3 regions of the Streptomyces sp. NPDC056527 genome follow, and region 1 is predicted to be linked to each of the others. Evidence: riboswitches for the same ligand, from Rfam matches in the RefSeq annotation. Region 1 holds a riboswitch; each other region holds the start of a gene.
The links. Region 1 has a riboswitch for cobalamin ahead of ACFQ7Q_RS28610 (energy-coupling factor ABC transporter permease). Riboswitches for the same ligand answer to the same signal wherever they lie in the genome.

Region 1 (6,949 bases):
GCCCGGAGGCCTGAAGCAGGTTCAGGACGGTACTGAGGTGCCCGCCGTCGCCGAGTACCTCGCCTCCTCCGGCAGCTGACCGGCCGACGTCCGGTTCCAGGCCTCCCGGCCCGCGCGAGAATCCCCGGATTCTCACGCGGGCCACTCCGCGTTCCGAAGGTTGCGCGGAGCCTGCACCACGGCGGCACCGTCCAGCAGACCGCGGCCGCGGTCTGCTCATCTGCACCGAACTCTCCCAGAGCTGGGGCGTCCGCTTCAGCGAGAGCAGCAAGACCATCTGGACAGAACAGGCGCTCCCCTGCCAGGTGCAGGTGCCTCGTCTCGGGTCGATTCCGACGATGGTTCACACGGAAAGACACAACCCATCGTCGTGCTTGCCGCAGGACCACGTGGAGGCGATCATTCCCTGGGCGTTCCACCGACCAGGACCGCGGATCCGGCCCACGACGCACCGGTGCGCCCATGCGACCTCGCGTCGATAATTGCGCCATGATGCGCATTCGCAAAGCTCGTTCACGCAACCCGAACCTGATACATCATCAGGAAGGTCGGCATTCAGTCAGCATCAGTACCGCACAGAACCGCCCCCCGCCGCCACGGCCCGCCAAGATCAACAACTTGCCTCACTGGCTCTGACCTGCAAAAACCATGCTCAGTGACCTGTTCGCTAGTCTCATCAGGAGGTAACCATGAGGATGCTGATCAACGTCCCGGAGACCGTGGTCACCGATGCGCTGCGGGGGATGGCCGCCGCGCATCCCGAACTCACCGTCGATGTCGAGCATCGCGTCGTGCTGCGGCGGGACGCGCCCATGGACGGCAAGGTCGGGCTGGTGTCGGGGGGCGGGTCCGGTCATGAGCCGTTGCACGGGGGGTTCGTGGGGCCCGGGATGTTGGCGGCCGCATGCCCCGGGGAGATCTTCACGTCACCGGTGCCCGATCAGATGGTGCGCGCCGCCGCCGCGGTCGACAGCGGGGCCGGGGTCCTTTTCGTCGTCAAGAACTACACCGGGGACGTCCTCAACTTCGAGATGGCCGCCGAGCTCGCCGAGGACGAGGGCATCCAGATCGCCAAGGTGCTCGTCGACGACGACGTGGCGGTGACGGACAGTCTGTACACCGCCGGGCGGCGCGGGACCGGGGCCACGCTGTTCGTGGAGAAGATCGCCGGGGCCGCCGCGGAGGAGGGCGCGCCGCTGGAGCGGGTGGAGGCGATCGCGCGGCGGGTGAACGAACGGTCGCGGAGTTTCGGCGTGGCCCTGAGCGCGTGCACCACGCCCGCCAAGGGCAGCCCGACCTTTGAACTGCCCGCCGGTGAGCTGGAGTTGGGCGTCGGAATCCATGGAGAGCCGGGGCGCGAGCGGCGGTCGATGATGACCTCGCGGGAGATCGCGGACTTCGCCGTCGATGCCGTACTGGACGATCTACGGCCGTCCGGTCCGGTCCTCGCCCTGGTCAACGGCATGGGCGCCACTCCGCTGCTCGAACTGTACGGCTTCAACGCCGAGGTCCAGCGCGTCCTGACCGAACGCGCGGTGCCGGTCGCCCGGACCCTGGTCGGCAATTACGTCACCTCCCTCGACATGGCCGGCTGTTCGGTCACCTTGTGCGAGGCCGACGAGGAGATGCTGCGGCTGTGGGACGCGCCCGTGCAGACGCCCGCCCTGCGCTGGGGCCGGTGAGAGGGGTGTCCGAGGTGAACGAGTTCGACGCCGCGTTCTTCCTTCGCTGGCTGACCATCGCCGCGGCCGCCGTCGACCGTGAGGCCGACCGCCTCACCGAGCTCGACTCGGCGATCGGCGACGCCGATCACGGGGTCAATCTGAAGCGGGGGTTCGCCGCCGTGACGGTCGTGCTGGAGAAGGAGCCGCCCGCGACACCGGGGGCCGTACTCGTCGCCGCCGGGCGGCAGTTGATCTCCACCGTGGGCGGTGCGTCCGGGCCGCTGTACGGGACGCTGCTGCGCCGGACGGGCAAGAGTCTCGGCGAGGAGCCGACCGTGACGCGGCAGGAGCTGGCCGCGGCGCTCGCCGCGGGAGTGGCCGCGGTCGGGCAGCTCGGCGGGGCCCAGGTCGGCGACAAGACGATGCTGGACGCGCTCGTCCCCGCGGCCGAGGGGCTCGGCGAGTCCTTCGCGGCGGCCCGGGAGGCTGCCGAGCGGGGCGCCCTCGCGACCGTCCCGCTCCAGGCGCGCAAGGGCAGGGCGAGCTATCTCGGCGAGCGTTCCATCGGCCACCAGGACCCGGGGGCCACCTCGTCCGCGCTGCTGATCGCCGCCCTCGCCGAGGTGGCGGCCGCATGACCGCGCAGGTCGGAATCGTCCTGGTCTCGCACAGCGCGGAGGTGGCCGCCGCCGTCACCGTGCTGGCCCGGGGTCTCGCGGGCGGCGGGGCGACCGCGCCGATCGCCCCCGCGGGCGGCACACCGGCCGGCGGCCTCGGCACCAGCTCGGACCTGATCGTCGCGGCGGCACACGAGGTCGACCGGGGCGCCGGAGTGGCGCTGCTCGTCGACCTCGGCAGCGCCGTACTGACGGTCAAGGCGCTCCTCGCGGAGGAGGACGAGCTGCCGGAGGGCGCCCGGCTGGTGGACGCCCCGTTCGTCGAGGGCGCCGTCGCCGCCCTCGTCACGGCGAGCGCGGGCGGCGATCTGGACGCCGTGGTGGCCGCGGCATCGGAGGCGTACACGTACCGAAAGGAGTGAGAGGGGGGCGCGCGCGAGACCTGTCACACACCGTCCGGAAGGGCCTCCGTGTTGTGATGTACCTGGTCAACCCACTACTGTCACAGCGCCTTGGTGTACGGGAAACCGGTGCGGTACCGGTGCGGCCCTCGCCACTGTGATCGGGAAGTCCGGCTCCATCCCTCCGGGGAAGCCACTGGACCACCGCGGGAGACCGCGGCGGTTTGGGAAGGCGGAGCCGCGGCGGCATGACCCGTCAGCCAGGAGACCGGCCAAGGTGCGTTGTCCATCCACGAGGTGCTGGAGAGGGTCTCCCAACCATGCATATAGCCGAGGGGTATCTGCCCCCTGTGCACGCGGCCGCCTGGGGCGTCGCGTCCGCTCCCTTCGTTGTCCACGGTGTTCGCGCGCTGACCCGTGAGGTCAAGGCCAACCCCGAGTCCACCCTGCTGCTCGGTGCGTCCGGTGCGTTCACGTTCGTCCTGTCCGCGCTCAAGATCCCGTCGGTGACGGGCAGTTGCTCGCACCCCACCGGTACGGGCCTCGGCGCGATCCTGTTCCGGCCGCCGGTGATGGCGGTCCTGGGCACGATCACGCTGCTCTTCCAGGCGTTGCTGCTCGCCCACGGCGGGCTCACGACGCTCGGAGCCAACGTCTTCTCGATGGCGATCGTCGGCCCATGGGCCGGCTTCGGCACGTACTGGCTGCTGCGCCGGTCCAACGTGCCGCTGATGGTGAGCGTGTTCTTCGGCGCGTTCGTCGCCGACATCTCCACCTACTGCGTCACCAGCGTGCAGCTCGCGCTGGCCTTCCCGGACCCGGGCAGCGGTGTGCTCGGCGCGCTGGCCAAGTTCGGCGGGATCTTCGCCGTGACCCAGCTGCCGCTCGCCGTCAGCGAGGGGCTGCTCACGGTTCTCGTGATGCGGCTGCTCACGCAGTCCAGCAAGGGGGAACTGACCCGCCTCGGTGTCCTGCTCCCGTCCCGGAAGAAGAACGAGAACGCGGAGGCGAGCGCCTGATGAGCCGGAACGCGAAGATCAACACACTGCTCCTGCTCGTCGTCGCGGCGCTCGCGGTGCTCCCGCTGGTGCTGGGGCTCGGCGACCACAAGGAGGAGCCCTTCACCGGGGCCGACGGCGAGGCGGAGGCGGCGATCACGGAGATCGCTCCCGACTACGAGCCGTGGTTCAGCCCGCTGTACGAGCCGCCGTCCGGCGAGATCGAGTCGGCGCTGTTCTCGCTCCAGGCGGCGCTCGGCGCCGGCGTGCTGGCCTACTACTTCGGGCTGCGGCGCGGTCGCAGGCAGGGTGAGGCGCGCGCCCTGGCGGCGAAGGAACCGCTGGTCACCACCGGCGACGAGTAGACGCCGATGCTGCCGATCGACGCGGCGGCGCACAGCAGTCGCTGGCGCCGCCGTCACCCCTGCGAGAAAGCCGTGCTCGGGTTCGGCCTGACCCTGTGCGCGGTCTGTCTGCCGCCCTGGCCGGGCGCCGTGCTCGTCGCGGCGGCCACGCTCGCCGTGCTCCTCGGCCCCGCCGGGGTGCCGGGGCGTCAGCTGTGGCGGGCGTTCCGGATCCCCCTCGGGTTCTGTGTGACGGGCGCGATCCCGCTCCTGTTCGAGGTCGGCGGAGGACGGGGGATCGTCGCCCTCGCGCCGGACGGTCCGGTGCACGCGGGCGAGTTGCTGCTGCGGACCTCGGCCGCCTCCCTGGGCGTGCTGCTGTTCGCGTTCACCACACCCGTCTCGGACGTGCTGCCGCGTCTCGTACGGGCCGGGGTACCGGCTCCCGTGGTGGACGTGGCGCTGGTGATGTACCGGATCAGCTTCCTGCTGCTGGACGCGATATCCAAGATCCGGCAGGCGCAGGCGGCCCGGCTCGGGCTCACCACCCGGGCGGCGACCTGGCGCTCGCTCGCGGGGCTCGGCGCGACCGCGTTCGTCCGCGCCTTCGACCGTGCGCAGCGCCTGCAGACCGGGCTCGCCGGGCGGGGGTACGACGGGACCCTGCGGGTCCTGGTGCCCCAGGCCGCGGTCTCGGCCCGGTTCCTCGCGTCGACGGCCGGCCTCCTGGCCGGTCTCGTCGCGCTCACTCTCGTACTGGAAAGGTCCCTGCCGTGAGCCCTGCACCGCCTGTCGTGGAACTGGTGAAGGCCACGTTCGCCTACGAGGACGGGCCGGTCGTCCTCGACGGCATCGACTTCGCCGTGCCGGAGGGCCGGGCGATGGCTCTCCTCGGGCGCAACGGCGGCGGCAAGACGACGCTTCTGCGGCTGCTCAGCGGGGGTCTGCGCGGCAGCGCCGGAGCGCTCCGGCTGGACGGTGAGGAGGTGTCGTACGACCGGAAGGGGCTGACCCGGCTGCGGACGACGGTGCAGCTGGTCGTCCAGGACCCGGACGACCAGCTCTTCGCGGCCTCGGTCGGACAGGACGTGTCGTTCGGGCCGATGAATCTGGGACTTCCGGAGGAGGAGGTTCGGCTCCGGGTCCGCGAGGCTCTGGAGGCGCTGGACATCGTGGCCCTGGAGGACCGGCCCACCCATCTGCTCTCCTACGGGCAGCGGAAGCGGGCGGCGATCGCGGGAGCCGTGGCGATGCGGCCGCGGGTCCTCATCATGGACGAGCCGACGGCCGGGCTCGACCCGCACGGGCAGGAGCGCCTGCTCGAGGTGCTCGGGCGGCTGCGGGACTCCGGTACGACGGTGGTCATGGCGACGCACGATGTCGATCTGGCGCTGCGCTGGGCGGACGAGGCCGCGGTGCTCTCCCCCCAGGGGCTGCGGACGGGCCCGATCGAGGAGCTGCTCGCCGACGACGAGCTCCTCGACGCGGCGCGCCTGCGTCGCCCGTGGGGCATGGCGGTGACGCGGCTGCTGCGCGCGCACGGCCTGCTCGGCGCGGACGTGGAGGGACCGCGCACGGCGGAGGATCTGGACGCCTGGGTCACGGCTCCGCGAGGGGCGTGAGACGCAGGAGGGATCCGAGGCACCAAACGCAGCTGGAGCACCCCGCGCACCGGAGGCACCTTGGGCACCTGGGCGCTCCGGGCGCGGGAGGCGCCTGAGGCGTTCGAGGCACCACGACGGCCCCCTGGCGGATCCCCGCCAGGGGGCCGTGGTGCGCAACGTCGCGCAGATCACCCTCCCCCGCTTATGCAACTTGTTGCACAACGTCCCTCGGGTCGTCTACAACAGTCACGACGACACTGCGCGAGGAGGCGCCCCCATGACCACCCCGTACCCGCACCTGCTGAGCCCGCTCGACCTCGGGTTCACCACCCTGCCGAACCGGGTGCTCATGGGTTCCATGCACGTCGGCCTCGAGGAGACCGAGAACGGCTTCGAGCGCATGGCCGCGTTCTACGCCGAGCGCGCCCGCGGCGGCGTCGGGCTGATCGTGACCGGCGGCATCGCCCCGAACGAGGCCGGCCGCCCCTGGGACGGCGGCGCCAAGCTCAGCACCGAGGACGAGGTGGCCGAGCACAGGCTCATCACCGAGGCCGTGCACGCCGAGGGCGGCCGGATCGCCATGCAGATCCTCCACTTCGGCCGGTACGCCTACCACCCCGCTCTCGTCGCCCCCAGCGCGATCCAGGCGCCGATCAGCCCCTTCGTCCCCAACGAGCTCACCGACGCCGAGGTCGAGCAGACGGTCGAGGACTACGCCCGCTGCGCCGAGCTGGCCAAGGCGGCCGGGTACGACGGTGTCGAGGTGATGGGCTCCGAGGGCTACCTGATCAACGAGTTCATCGCGGCCGCCACCAACCAGCGCACCGACCGCTGGGGCGGCAGCTACGAGAACCGGGTCCGCTTCCCGCTGGAGATCGTCCGGCGCATCCGCGAGCGGGTCGGCGAGGACTTCATCCTCGTCTACCGCCTCTCGATGCTCGACCTCGTCCCGGGCGGTTCCACGCTGGAGGAGGTCGTCGCGCTCGCCAAGGAGATCGAGGCCGCCGGCGCCACCATCATCAACACCGGCATCGGCTGGCACGAGGCCCGCATCCCCACCATCGCGACCTCGGTGCCGCGTGGCGCGTACACCTGGGTCACCAAGAAGCTGATGGGCGCGGTGAGCATCCCGCTCGTCACCAGCAACCGCATCAACACCCCCGAGGTCGCCGAGCAGATCCTCGCCGAGGGCCGCGCGGACATCGTCTCCATGGCCCGCCCCTTCCTGGCCGACCCCGAGTTCGTCGCCAAGGCCGCCGCCGACCGCGCCGACACCATCAACACCTGCATCGGCTGCAACCAGGCCTGCCTGGACCACACC
Region 2 (6,949 bases), on a different contig from region 1:
CGCCTCGGCCACGTCGTCGCCCGCCGTGCGCATCGCGCTCGTCCCCCACAGGGACAGACCGACGGAGGTCGGCCACTCTCCGTTGTCGGAGCGGTAGCGCTCCAGGAGCGAGTCGGCGAGTGCCTGGCCGGTCTCCCACGCGAGGCGGGAGGGGACGGCCTTGGGGTCGACGGAGTAGAAGTTGCGGCCGGTCGGCAGCACGTTCACCAGACCGCGCAGCGGCGAGCCGGACGGCCCGGCCGGCACGAAGCCGCCGCTCAACGCGTGGACGGCGTGGGTGAGTTCGTCGGTCGTGGCGGAGAGCCGCGGGACGACCTGCTCGCAGGCGAAGCGGAGCACGGCCTGGACGTCGGTGCCGTACGCGCCGGCGACCGCCGGGACCGCGTCCACGGACCAGTCCGCCGCCTCCATCGCCTCGATCAGCTCGCGCGCTTTCGCCTCCGCCTCGTCGGCGGTGGTGCGGGTCGCGGCCGACTCGTCCAGACCCAGGGCCTCACGCAGACCCGGCAGGGCCTGCGTACCGCCCCAGATCTGCCGGGCGCGCAGGATCGACAGGACCAGGTTCACGCGCTCGGGACCGGTCGGGGCACCGCCGAGCACATGCAGACCGTCCCTGATCTGCGCGTCCTTGACCTCGCACAGCCAGCCGTCGACGTGCAGCAGGAAGTCGTCGAAGCCGTCGTCCTCCGGGCGGTCCTCCAGGCCCAGGTCGTGGTCGAGCTTCGCCGCCTGGATCAGCGTCCAGATCTGCGCGCGGATCGCGGGCAGCTTGGACGGGTCCATGGAGGAGATCTGCGCGTACTCGTCGAGCAGCTGCTCCAGACGCGCGATGTCGCCGTACGAGTCGGCGCGCGCCATCGGCGGCACCAGGTGGTCGACGAGCGTCGCGTGCACACGACGCTTCGCCTGCGTGCCCTCGCCCGGGTCGTTGACCAGGAACGGATAGATCAGAGGGATGTCGCCGAGCGCCGCGTCCGGACCGCAGGCGGCCGACAGGCCCGCGTTCTTGCCGGGCAGCCACTCCAGATTGCCGTGCTTGCCGAGGTGGACCATCGCGTCCGCCCCGAAGCCGCCGTCCTCGGCGCGCGCCGCGATCCAGCGGTAGGCGGCCAGGTAGTGGTGGGACGGCGGGAGATCGGGGTCGTGGTAGATCGCGATCGGGTTCTCGCCGAAGCCGCGCGGCGGCTGGATGAGGATCAGCAGGTTCCCGCGCCGCAGGGCGGCGAGGACGATGTCGCCCTCGGGGTTGCGGGACCGGTCCAGGAACATCTCGCCGGGCGCCGGGCCCCAGTGCTCCTCGACGGCCTCGCGCAGCTCGGCCGGGAGCTGCGCGTACCAGCGCTTGTAGTCGGCGGCCGGGATGCGGACGGGGTTCTTCGCCAGCTGCTCCTCGGTCAGCCAGTCCTGGTCGTGGCCGCCGGCCTCGATCAGGGCGTAGATCAGCTCGTCGCCGTCGCCGGAGACCAGGCCGGGGATCTCCTCGACCGGACCGAAGTCGTACCCCTCCTCACGGAGGCGGCGCAGCAGCGCGACGGCGGAGGCGGGGGTGTCCAGGCCGACCGCGTTGCCGATCCGGGAGTGCTTGGTCGGGTAGGCGGAGAGGACCAGGGCGAGCTTCTTCTCCGCGTTCGGGATGTGGCGGAGCCGCGCGTGGCGGACCGCGATCCCGGCGACGCGGGCGGCGCGCTCGGTGTCGGCGACGTACGCGGGCAGCCCGTCCTCGTCGATCTCCTTGAAGGAGAACGGGACGGTGATGAGCCGGCCGTCGAACTCGGGGACGGCGACCTGGCTGGCGGCGTCCAGCGGGGAGAGACCCTCGTCGTTCTCCTCCCAGGCCGAACGCGAACCGGTGAGGCAGAGCGCCTGCAGGATCGGTACGTCGAGGGCGGCGAGCGCGCCCGCGTCCCAGGCCTCCTCGTCGCCGCCGGCCTGGGCCTCGGCGGGCTTGGTGCCGCCGGCCGCGAGGACGGTCGTGATGATCGCGTCGGCACCGCGCAGGCGGTCGAGCAGCTCGGGCTCGGGGGCGCGCAGGGACGCGACGTACAGGGGCAGGGCCCGGGCGCCCTTGTCCTCGATCGCCTCGCAGAGGGAGTCGATGAAGGCGGTGTTCCCGCTCATGTGGTGGGCGCGGTAGTAGAGCACGGCGACCGTCGGGCCGTCGGTCGTCCGGGGCGTGCGCTCCAGCGGGCCCCAGGTCGGCGCGGCGGCCGGGGCGTCGAAGCCGTGGCCGGTGAGCAGCACGGTGTCGGAGAGGAAGCGGGCCAGCTGCTCCAGGTTGGCCGGGCCGCCGTGCGCGAGGTAGGCGTGGGCCTCGGTGGCGACGCCGACGGGGACGGTGGAGGTCTCCATGAGCTGGGCGTCGGGGGCCTGTTCGCCGGAGAGCACGACCAGCGGGATCTCCGCCGCCCGCAGCGCCTGCAGGCCCTCTTCCCAGGCGCGCAGACCGCCGAGGAGACGGACGACGACGAGGTCGGCGCCGTCGAGGAGCCCGGGCAGGTCGTCCAGGGCGAGGCGGGAGGGATTGGCGAACCGGTACTCGACGGGGCCGCCGGCCGCGCGGGCGCTGAGCAGGTCGGTGTCGGAGTGCGACAGCAACAGAATTCGCATGCGTGCGCAGGCCTTCCTCGGGGTTGTCCGCGCCCCGGGTGGTCGTATGGACGGCAGGAGTTCCTGACTCACCGGGCCGCTGGTGCGACCTGGCTCACAGTGGCGGGACCGCGCCGGATTCTCACCGGGCTTCCTCCCCGGGGTCCTGGGACCCCATGCCGTCTGCATAGTAGATCGTGCGCACGGCGGGCAGGGGTCGTCCCCAGGGGTCGCCCGGATCCACGTGGGTATGCTCGCCGCCATGTCGCCCACCCCACCCACAACGCCCAACCGGGGCGAACCTCCCATACGGGACCGTGGCGATGCCTGCCCCGGCGCGCTGCGCCTGCACCCCGCCGACGACGGCGGCCTGGCCCGACTGCGCCTGCCCGCAGGCTTGTTGACGTCACATCAGGTGGAGGTCCTGGCGTCGGCCGCGGAGTCCTTGGGCGACGGCCGGGTCACGGTCACGTCCCGGGGGAACGTGGAGCTGCGGGGCCTCGGAGAGGGCTGCGGGGCGGAGCTGGCGGACCGGCTGACGGAAGCCGGTCTTCTTCCCTCGACCACCCACGAACGCGTCCGCAACATCGTCGCCTCCCCGACGGCGGGAGTGGACGGACTCGGCCACGCGGACGTGCAGTTGTGGTCCCGCGAACTGGACGAGCTGCTCTGCGCGGCCCCCTGGACGGCCGCCCTGTCGGGCCGCTTCCTCTTCGCCCTGGACGACGGCCGGGGCGACGTGGCGCGGCTGGGCGCAGATGTGACCTTGATCGCAGCGGGGTCCTGGGCGGACGGTGGCGGCGCCCTTCTGTACGTCGGCGCGCAGGCGTTCCGCGTCGCCGACGCCGACGCGCCGCGCGCCGCGCTCGCCGCGGCCGACGCGTTCCTGCGAGCCGCCCGGACCGCCGGGAACGGCGCCTGGCGCGTGAAGGAGCTGCCGGGCACCGCCGGCCGTCCCGGAACGGTCGGCGGCCCCACGGCACCCGCACCCGCACCCGCCACCGGCCTGCTCGACCTCGCCGCCGCGCTCGCGCGGGCCGGGGTCGACGCCCATCCCGTCACCCCCGCACCCCAGCTGCCGCACGCCGCGCCGCCCCGGCCCGGAGCGCTCGGCAGCGACGCGCTGCACGTGCTCGCGCCGCTCGGGCGGATGACCGCCGCCCAGCTCCGCGCGCTGCTGCCCGCCGACGAGGTACGGCTCACGCCCTGGCGCGGAGCCGTCGTCGTCGGGGCCTCCCGCACACGGCTTCCCGAGCTGGACGCGGCCGGGCTGATCACCCGCCCCGACGACCCCTGGGCCGGCGTCGGCGCCTGCACCGGACGCCCCGGCTGCGCCAAGTCCCTCGCCGACGTCCGCGCGGACGCCGTACCCGGCACTCCGGGCCTCCCCGTCCACTTCTCCGGGTGCGAGCGCCGGTGCGGCCACCCCCCGGGCGCCCCCGGCACCTGGGTCGACGTCCTCGCCACCGCCGAGGGCGCCTACCTCGTGAACGGCCGCCCCACCCCCCGTACCTCCCTGACCGAAGCAGTCGCAACGGCCCGCACAACGAGATGAGCGAGAACGACACGATGTTCGCCTACGAGAAGGACGGCGCGGAGATCTACCGCCAGTCCTTTGCCACGATCCGCGCCGAGGCGGACCTCGCGGATCTGCCCGCCGACGTCGCCACGGTCGCCGTCCGCATGATCCACGCCTGCGGCATGACCGACCTCGTCCGCGACCTCGCCTACTCGCCGCAGGTCGTCTCCCGCGCCCGCGCCGCCCTGCGCGCCGGCGCACCGATCCTCTGCGACGCGCAGATGGTCGCCAGCGGAGTGACCCGCAAGCGGCTGCCCGCCGACAACGACGTGGTCTGCACCCTCTCCGACCCCGCCGTGCCCGCCCTCGCCGCCGAGCTCGGCACCACCCGCAGCGCCGCCGCCCTCGAACTCTGGCGCGACCGCCTCGAAGGCTCCGTCGTCGCCATCGGCAACGCGCCCACCGCCCTCTTCCACCTTCTGGAGATGATCGCGAAGGGCGCGCCCCGCCCGGCGGCCGTCCTCGGGATACCGGTCGGCTTCATCGGCGCCGCCGAGTCCAAGGACGCCCTCGCCGCCCAGACCCTGGGCCTCGACTACCTCGTCGTACGGGGCCGGCGCGGAGGCAGCGCGATGACCGCGGCCGCGATCAACGCCATCGCGACGGAAGCGGAGATCCAGGCATGAGCGCCATCGCCCCCGGCAAGCTGTACGGAGTCGGCCTCGGCCCCGGCGACCCGAACCTGATGACGGTCGCCGCCGTGAAGGCCATCGCGTCCGCCGACGTGGTCGCCTACCACTCGGCCCGCCACGGCCGGTCCATCGCGCGCTCCATCGCCGCCGAGCACCTCCGCGAGGACCACATCGAGGAGCGGCTGATGTACCCGCTCACGGTGGAGGCCACGGACCACCCCGGCGGCTACCGCGGCGCGCTCGACGACTTCTACGAGGAGGCCGCGGCCCGCCTCGCCGCCCACTTGGACGCCGGCCGCACCGTCGCCGTGCTCGCCGAGGGCGACCCGCTCTTCTACGGCTCGTACCAGCACATGCACAAGCGGCTCGCGGACCGCTACGACACCACCGTCATCCCCGGCGTCACCTCCGTCAGCGCGGCCGCCGCGCGCCTCGGTGAGCCGCTGTGCGAGGCGGAGGAGGTCCTGACGATCATCCCCGGCACGCTGCCGGAGGACGAGCTGACGGCCCGCCTCGCGGGCACGGACTCGGCGGTCGTGATGAAGCTCGGCCGCACCTTCCCGACCGTCCGCCGCGCCCTGGAGCGCGCCGGCCGCCTGGAGGACGCGCGGTACGTGGAGCGGGCGTTCATGGCGGGCGAGCGGACGGGCGTCCTGTCCGAGGTCGACCCGGCCTCCGTCCCGTACTTCTCCGTCGCGGTCCTCCCCTCCCGTGTCGACCAGGAACCTCCCGTACGGGAGACGGGCGAGGTCACCGTCGTCGGCACCGGCCCCGCCGGGGCGCCCTGGCTCACCCCCGAGTCGCGCGGCGCCCTCGTCAACGCCGACGTCCTCGTCGGCTACACGACCTACCTGGACCGGGTGCCGGTCCTGCGCCCCGGGCAGATCCGGCACGGCTCCGACAACAAGGTCGAGTCCGAGCGCGCCGAGTTCGCCCTCGACCTGGCCCGGCGCGGCCGGAAGGTCGCGGTCGTCTCCGGCGGCGACCCGGGCGTCTTCGCTATGGCCACGGCCGTCCTGGAGGTCGCCTGCGAGCCGGAGTACGCGGACGTGCCCGTACGGGTCCTCCCCGGGGTGACCGCCGCCAACGCGGCCGCCGCCGCGGCCGGCGCCCCCCTCGGCCACGACTACGCGACGATCTCCCTCTCCGACCGGCTCAAGCCCTGGGACGTCATCGAGGCCCGGCTCCGCGCCGCCGCCTCCGCCGACCTGGTCATCGCGCTCTACAACCCGGGCTCGAAGTCCCGCACCCACCAGGTGGCCGCCGCCCGCGACCTCCTCCTCGAACTCCGCTCCCCCGAGACCCCGGTGGTCGTCGCCCGCGACGTCGGCGGCCCCGAGCAGTCGGTCCGGGTCCTCACCCTCAAGACCCTGGACCCCTCCGAGGTCGACATGCGCACCCTCCTCCTGATCGGCTCCTCGCAGACGCGGGCGGTCGAGCGGGGCGACGGCCGCACCATCACGTGGACGCCGCGGCGGTACGGCTGAGATTCGGGGCGCGAGATCCGAGGTGGGGGGCGGGCACAACCCTTCCCCCACCTCAGGAGTCACACAGGGGTTCCCCCGTTTCACATGCTCCACATAGGTCCGGAAAGGGCCCTCCCCCTGTGATGACTCGTACCCGGCTGAGCGCCCTGGCCGTCACGGCCGCCCTCGCCGCCTCCGGTGGTCTGCTCACCGCCACCCCGGCCGCCGCGGCCGTCACCTGCACGGCCCCGGTGTGGAAGGCGGAGTTCTTCGCCAACTCCACGTTCAGCGGCACCCCCAAGCTGACCTCCTGCGACAGCGCCATCGCCGAGAACTACGGCTACGGCGATCCGGCGGGCGGCAGGCTGCCGCGGGACAACTTCTCCGTCCGCTGGTCGGTGACCCGCGACTTCGGCTCCGGCGGTCCCTTCACCTTCACCGCCGCGGCGCAGGACGGCATCCGCGTCAACCTCGACGGCGTCCGCAAGATCGACCTGTGGCGGAACGTCTCCACCACCCAGACGAAGACGGTCGACCTCACCGTTCCGGCCGGCCGCCACACCATCACCGTGTACTACGCGGCCTGGACCGGCGCCGCGAACGTCAAGTTCGGCTACGCACCCCGCACTTCGGCGACCGTGGACAAGGTGCGTCCGCTCGCGCCGACCGGCGCCACCGTCGCGTAC
Region 3 (6,949 bases), on a different contig from region 1:
TGAACGGATACCGGGTGCTCATCGGGTGGTCACTCCTTCAAGATCGGGTCGCTGACGTTCGCTCATGTACGGGCCCGCCCTCACGGCGCGCCCGGCGGGATGAACGGCAGCCCGTTCGGCGGGCCGTTCTCGATCAGGCGCAGCAGCGCCTCCGTGTCCGCGTGTTCCTCGATCAGGTCGCCGAGACGGTCCAGCTGCTCCTCGCGGAGCACGCCGAACGACGTGTCGGGGGCCGGGACGAAGCGCCGTCCGGCCGCGGCCGCGACCTCCCGCAGGAACGCCCGGCGGAAGCCGTCGCTCTCCAGGGAGCCGTGCCAGTGCGTGCCCCAGACGGCGCCGACCCGGCAGCCGTCCAGGAAGGGTTCCCCGCCCCGCACGTCCGCGACGCCGTGATGGATCTCGTACCCTTCCACCGGCTCGCCGAGCGCCTCGCCGACCGGCCGGGCCAGCGTCTTCTCGGGCGCGAACCGGATCCGTACGGGCAGCAGTCCGAGCCCGTCGACCGTGCCGGCCTTCGACTCGACCTCGTCCTCGATCCGCTCGCCGAGCGCCTGGAAGCCGCCGCAGATGCCGAGCACCGGGCGGCCCTCCGCGGCCCGTCGGGCGATCGCGTCCGCGAGGCCGCGCTCGCGCAGCCAGGCCAGCGCCTTGACCGTCCCGCGCGTCCCCGGCACGACCACCAGGTCCGCGTCGACGAGCTCTTCGGCACGGTCCACGAACCGCACCACCACGCCGGGCTCGGCGGCCAGCGCGTCCACGTCGGTGAAGTTGGACATCAGCGGCACGGCGCAGACGGCGACCCGCAGCACGTCCTCGCCGACCGGCGGCGCGACGACCGACTCGCGGACGGTGCCCCGCAGCGAGACCCGCAGGCCGTCCTCCTCGTCGATACCGAGGCCGTGCGCGTACGGCAGCACACCGAACGTCCGGCGCCCGGTCAGCCCGAGCAGCATGTCGAGGCCCGGCTCCAGCAGGGTCACGTCACCCCGGAACTTGTTCACGAGATAGCCCGCGATCAGCTCCTGGTCCTCGGGCGCGAGCAGCGCCGTCGTGCCGAAGAACTGGGCGAACACCCCGCCCCTGTCGATGTCGCCGACGACCAGCACCGGCAGCCGCGCCGCCCGCGCGATGCCCATGTTCACGATGTCCGTGCGCCGCAGGTTGATCTCGGCCGGACTGCCCGCCCCCTCGCAGATCACGGCGTCATACGTGCCCCGCAGCTCCTCCAGGCACGCCAGGACGGGCTCGAAGAGCGTCTGCTGCCGCCCTCCGTGGTAGCCCCTGGCGCTCATCTCGCCCACCGGCTTGCCCATCAGGACGACCTGGCTGGAGCGGTCGCTGCCCGGCTTCAGGAGCACGGGGTTCATCAGCGCGGTCGGCTCGACGCGGGCGGCCTGCGCCTGCATGGCCTGCGCCCGGCCGATCTCCGCGCCCTCGCGCGTCACGAAGGAGTTCAGGGACATGTTCTGGCCCTTGAACGGCGCGACCTTCACACCCTGCCGGACCAGCCAGCGGCAGATGCCCGCCGTGACGACGCTCTTGCCCGCGTCGGACGTGGTTCCCGCGACCAGCAGCCCCCCGCCTCTCATGCCTTCCTCCGCTTCATCGCGCCCGCCACGATCCGTCCACCCACACACACCGCCAGCGTCAGCGCGGTGACCCGGCGCGAGAGCCGCACCGCCCGTTCGATGTCCCCGACCTCCACGGCCCGGCCCTCCCCGTTCAGCACCGGCCGGTGCTCGACCCGTCCGCCGTACGAGAGCGTCCCGCCGAGCCGGACGCCGAGCGCCCCCGCGAAGGACGCCTCCACCGGACCGGCGTTGGGGCTCGGGTGCTTGGCGGCGTCCTGCCGCCATGCCTTCGCCGCCCCCTTGGGGTCGCCACCGGCGACCGTCGCGAGCGCGGCGGTCAGCCGGGCGCCCGGCCAGCCGGCCACGTCGTCGAGCCGGGCCGAGGCCCAGCCGAAGCGCCGGTACGTCGGGGACTTGTGGCCGACCATCGCGTCCAGCGTGTTCACGGCCCGGAAGCCGACCAGTCCCGGAACCCCGGCGACCGCGCCCCAGACCAGGGCGCCCACGACGGCGTCGGAGGTGTTCTCGGCGACGGACTCGACCACCGCGCGGGCCATCGCCGGACCGTCCAGGGAGTGCGGATCGCGTCCCACCAGATGCGGCAGCCGCTCGCGGGCCACCTCCAGGTCGCCGGCCGCCAGGGCGCCGCCGATGGCGCGGGCCTCCCGGCCCAGGGTCGTGCCGCCGACGACGGCCCAGACGGAGGCGGCGGTCAGCGCGACGGCGGCTCCGGGGCGGTCGCGTACGGCACGCGCGGCCAGCGCGGCGATCGCGGTGGCGCCACCGGCACAGACGGCGGTGTGCAGCGCGCCCCACCCGCGGTGGTCGCGCCGGAGAAGCTTCTCGACGGAGCCGGCGGCGCGCCCGAACGCGGCGACCGGATGGCCGCGGCGGGGGTCGCCGATGAGCAGGTCCGCGGCCAGACCGGCGGCGGCGCCGTACGCGAATACACCTGTGGCTGCACTGCGGCCGGGCATGGCGCTGTGTCCTCACTCAGGGTCCGCGCCCTGGCTCGACGTGACCGGCGGCGAGAGTTCCTGGCTCCCGGGGGATCGATTCCCCGGTCACAGTGGCGGGACCGCGCCGGATTCGCACCGGGCTTCCTCTGTTGCCGCCGTAATGGCCCCGGAAGTCCACCACGCTGTGCGAACACCCGTCAACTCACGCTTGACCTGCGGCGGGACAGTGTGCGGAGCACCACAGGAACGACGGACGGGCGGTCCCACCCGAAGGTGCGACCGCCCGTCCGTCGAAGCGGGACCGTCGTCAGACGACGATCAGATAGATGCCGTACGCGACGGCCGCCACGCACAGCGCGAAGCAGGCGTACGCGCCGGTGCGCGCCAGGGCGGCGGAGCCTCCCTGGGAGGCGGCCTGCTCCTGCTTGGAGAGGCCGACGATGCCGAGGGTGAACAGGCCCACGAGGGCGACGGTCGCCACGAGGCTGACTCCGAAGACGGAGCCGAGAGCTGCCCAGTCGATCTTCATGTCGTTCGTTCCTTACACCGCGGCCGCGGGGGCCGTGGGGGCTGCCGGGTCCGTGGGGGCCGGCGAGGGGATGGTGGTCTTGAGGTCCTCGTCCGCGACCGAGGCGACGGAACCGGTGGGCGGCGGGGTGACCGCGGCGATCGCGGTGGTGACGACACCCGCGGGCTCGGCGTCGATCTCGTCGGCCGTGACGTTGTTGTGGTCGACCGGCTGGCGGCGCGACAGGGACCAGATGACGGCGGAGCCGCCCACGAGGAGGACCGCGACGACGGCGACGCCCCAGCTGCCCTGCTTGGTGAGGAACTCGGCGCCGGCGCCGACCAGGCCAGCGGCGGGCAGGGTCAGACCCCAGGCGACGAACATCCGGGTCGCGGTCGACCAGCGGACGACACCGCCCTTGCGGCCGAGACCCGCGCCCATCACGGCGCCGGAGCAGGACTGCGTGGTGGAGAGCGAGAAGCCCAGGTTGGACGAGGCCAGGATGACCGTGGCGGCGCTGGTCTGGGCGGCGAAGCCCTGCTGCGGCTGCAGGTCGGTGAGGCCCTTGCCCATCGTGCGGATGATGCGCCAGCCACCGAGGTAGGTGCCGAGCGCGATCGCGACACCGGCGGAGACGACGACCCACATCGGGGGGTTGGAACCGGGGTCGACGACACCCTGGGTGACCAGGGCCAGGGTGATGATGCCCATGGTCTTCTGCGCGTCGTTGGTGCCGTGCGCGAGGGAGACGAGACCGGCGGAGGCGATCTGGCCGGCCCGGTAGCCCTTCGCCGTGGACTTCTGGTCGGTCCTGGAGGCGATCTTGTACGTCAGCCTCGTGGCCGCCATGGCGGCCAGGCCGGCGACGAGCGGCGCGGCGACCGCGGGGATGAGCACCTTGGTGACGATGGTGCCGCCGTTGACGGCCGACCAGCCGGCCGACATCACGGCCGCGCCGATGAGGCCGCCGAAGAGGGCGTGGGAGGAGCTGGAGGGCAGACCCATGAGCCAGGTCAGCAGATTCCAGAGGATGGCGCCGACGAGCGCCGCGAAGATCACTTCGGTACGAATGCCCTGTTCGTTGATGATCCCGCCGGAGATCGTCTTGGCGACCTCGACGGACAGGAACGCACCGACCAGGTTGAGCACGGCGGACATGGCCACCGCCGTCTTGGGCTTGAGGGCACCGGTCGAGATGGTCGTCGCCATCGCGTTGGCGGTGTCGTGGAAACCGTTCGTGAAATCGAACACGAGAGCTGTCACGACCACAATCGCGAGCAGCAGCGTGATGTGTTCCATTTACCCAGGCAATCGTTTGACGTCAGTGGCTGGACGAACGTAGGCAACCTGAGTGAACGGAAGGTGAACTGGGTCGGGCTGCATGGTGACTCTAACCGTGTTCGGGCATTCCGCTTAGCGTCTCCGGGCGCGGATCTGTCCACGATGTGGTCGCCCCGCAACCCCGGGTAAGCCGTGCCGTTGGGGGACACAAGGGACGTGTCCCACTTCCGCCCCTCTCGCCCCATGTCACCAGCCGGACACCCCAGGGGCCGTGTCAGTCGACCGGGGGACCCGTCGAAGAGATCCACGTCACTCCGGAGTGGCCCTCCGTGGGTCCGCTCGACGGTGGCCCGGTCGGGGCCCATGCGGGTCTGTCCGGTGGCAGCCCGTCCCCGCCCTGCCGACACTGGGAGCGTGCGCCCGGCTACAGCGACGGCAGCGGCCGTCACCACCCTGCTCGGTGTCGGCGCGGCCGCGATCGCGGCCGGCCGGTACGCCAGTGACGCCGCCCTCAAGGCGGCCGGACGGCCCCTGCCCCGCGACCCCCGCCTCACCGTGCATGCCACGGACCCCGGTCACGTCACCCTGACCCGCAGCCTCGCGTCGCTGCGCCCGGGTACGTACGGGATCGAGGGTCCCGGCATCCACGCCGTCGTCGGACCCGTGCTCGACCGGGTCCCGCACAGCGCGGACACCGTCGTCCGCCGCCTGGAACGGGTCGAGCTCGGGACCCTGGAACCCGGCGCCCGGGTCCGCTTCACCCCCGAGCTGCACAGCGGCGACCCGGGCACCGCGCTCGGCCTCGACCACGAGGACGCCGACATCCCCGGCGAACTCGGCACCCTGCCCGCCTGGCTCGTCCCCGGCGCCCGCTCCACCTGGGTGATCGCCCTGCACGGCATCGGCACGACCCGCCGGCACCCCCTCAACCTCGTCCCGTTCCTCTCCCGACGGCAGATCCCCGTCCTGTGCCTCGCGTACCGAGGGGACGAGGGCGCGCCCCGGTCCCCGGACGGCCTCGGCCACCTCGGCGCCTCCGAGTGGCGCGACGTCGACGCGGCCATCCGGTACGCCGTCCGCAAGGGCGCCCAGCACGTCGTCCTGCTCGGCTGGGGGCCCGGGGCCACCATGGCCCTGCACGCCGCCGCCGACTCCGGCGTACGGGACGTGATCCGCGGCCTCGTCCTGGACTCCCCGGTCCTCGACCACGAAGCCACCCTGCGCAACCTCGCCTCCGCCCGCCGCGTGCCCGGCCCGCTGCTTCCGCTCGCCGTCCGCGCCGCCCAGGACAGGACCGGCCTGGACGGCGGCCGTCTCCAGCAGGCCGCCGACCCGGCGGGTCTGCGGGTGCCGACGCTGGTCTTCCACGGCCCCGACGACACCATCGCCCCCTGGGAGCCCTCCCTCGAACTGGCCGCCCGCCGCCCGGAACTGGTCACCCTGCACACGGTCCGCGGCGCCCCGCATGCCTCGATGTGGAACGCCGACCCGGTCCGCTACGAAGAGGCCCTGCGCCGCTTCCTCACCCCCCTGCTCTGACCCCTCCTCGCGCGGTGTTCCACCGGCGCTGCCGATTCCGATTGGGCTTTCAGGCCGTCAGCGGGAAGACTGCCTCCGTGACGTCTCGAAAGCCTGATGAGCAATTGGCGCGCAACTCCAGACTCCGACTCGTCCGTCCGCGGGCACTCGCCACCGCCCGACGGGCCGTGACGACGCGGCGCACCCGGCCGGCGCCGCGGCCGCCCGAGGGCACTCCGCCCCGCGCGGAACTGGCCCGCCAGGCACGGACCGTCCTCGCCGACGCCGTACGGATCGCCCGCTGGGCAGCCGTCGACCGTGGGGCCGGGGGCGCCGCTCCGACCGACCCCGAGGCCTTCGCCGTCCAGGAACGCGCCGCCGCCGCACTGGACCTGACGCCCGACCAGATCCGGGCGGGCTGGGACCGGGCCCGGCTCGCCGGACTCGTCGAACTCCACGACGGCACCGCCCGCCCCGGCTGGCGGCTGCACGCCTGGGACCGCGACGACTCCGCCGTGCTGCGCGGCTGGGTCGCCCTGTTCGACGCCTGGTCGCTGGTGCACCCCGCCCCGGAGGACGTGGCGCCCAGCGCCGTGGCCGAGGTCGTCGAGGCCGTCCCGCAGCTGCTCTCCCTCCTCCAGCTCTCCGCCGGACCGGTCCTGGTCCCCGCCCTTCTCGACCTGCTCCAGCAGCGGGTCGAGGAGCTGCGCGAGGAGCGCTGCGAGGTCCCCGTCGAGGGCACCGACACCGACGCCGTGTGCGCGGCCGGACCCGACGGACTCTCCGCCCTGCTCGACTGGGCCCTGGAGGGGCTCGCCGCCGTGGGCGCCCTGACCCTCGGCGAAGGCCCCGAGAGCGCCGAAGACGCTCTCGCCACCCTGACCCCGCTCGGGAACTGGGCGGTCTGGGTCAAGCTGGAGCAGATCTGCGTCGCCGCCCAGAGCCCGGCGGGCAACATCGAGCAGTCGGCCGAGGACATGCTCCGCGGCTGCGCCCGGCTCACCCCCGGCCCCGCCCGCGACGAGTACCGCGCCTGGCTCGCGGCCCGCACCCTCTCCAGCGCGGTCACGGAGCTCCTCGCCGTCGCACGCGGCGAGGACGCCCTGCTGCGC

Region 2: it holds a riboswitch for cobalamin, as region 1 does, so the genes downstream of both, cobN (cobaltochelatase subunit CobN) here and ACFQ7Q_RS28610 (energy-coupling factor ABC transporter permease) in region 1, are expected to answer to the same signal.
Region 3: it holds a riboswitch for cobalamin, as region 1 does, so the genes downstream of both, ACFQ7Q_RS09965 (cobalamin biosynthesis protein) here and ACFQ7Q_RS28610 (energy-coupling factor ABC transporter permease) in region 1, are expected to answer to the same signal.

Annotation. Positions count from the first base shown of each region.
Region 1 covers NZ_JBHTTQ010000080.1:24,343-31,291, reverse strand. The annotation lists gene ACFQ7Q_RS28630 (hypothetical protein) at 1-79, shown strand, start outside; gene dhaK (dihydroxyacetone kinase subunit DhaK) at 690-1,682, shown strand; gene dhaL (dihydroxyacetone kinase subunit DhaL) at 1,697-2,302, shown strand; gene ACFQ7Q_RS28615 (PTS-dependent dihydroxyacetone kinase phosphotransferase subunit DhaM) at 2,299-2,703, shown strand; cobalamin riboswitch at 2,750-2,974, shown strand; gene ACFQ7Q_RS28610 (energy-coupling factor ABC transporter permease) at 3,003-3,701, shown strand; gene ACFQ7Q_RS28605 (energy-coupling factor ABC transporter substrate-binding protein) at 3,701-4,045, shown strand; gene cbiQ (cobalt ECF transporter T component CbiQ) at 4,052-4,801, shown strand; gene ACFQ7Q_RS28595 (ATP-binding cassette domain-containing protein) at 4,798-5,646, shown strand; gene ACFQ7Q_RS28590 (FAD-dependent oxidoreductase) at 5,906-6,949, shown strand, end outside.
Region 2 covers NZ_JBHTTQ010000029.1:30,011-36,959, reverse strand. The annotation lists gene cobN (cobaltochelatase subunit CobN) at 1-2,607, opposite strand, end outside; cobalamin riboswitch at 2,642-2,785, opposite strand; gene ACFQ7Q_RS16880 (cobalamin biosynthesis protein CobG) at 2,837-4,141, shown strand; gene ACFQ7Q_RS16875 (precorrin-8X methylmutase) at 4,156-4,791, shown strand; gene cobJ (precorrin-3B C(17)-methyltransferase) at 4,788-6,284, shown strand; gene ACFQ7Q_RS16865 (fibronectin type III domain-containing protein) at 6,407-6,949, shown strand, end outside.
Region 3 covers NZ_JBHTTQ010000013.1:26,794-33,742, reverse strand. The annotation lists gene ACFQ7Q_RS09975 (putative cobaltochelatase) at 1-22, opposite strand, end outside; gene ACFQ7Q_RS09970 (cobyric acid synthase) at 81-1,589, opposite strand; gene ACFQ7Q_RS09965 (cobalamin biosynthesis protein) at 1,586-2,548, opposite strand; cobalamin riboswitch at 2,580-2,724, opposite strand; gene ACFQ7Q_RS09960 (hypothetical protein) at 2,838-3,059, opposite strand; gene ACFQ7Q_RS09955 (anion permease) at 3,072-4,337, opposite strand; gene ACFQ7Q_RS09950 (alpha/beta hydrolase) at 4,734-5,858, shown strand; gene ACFQ7Q_RS09945 (hypothetical protein) at 5,936-6,949, shown strand, end outside.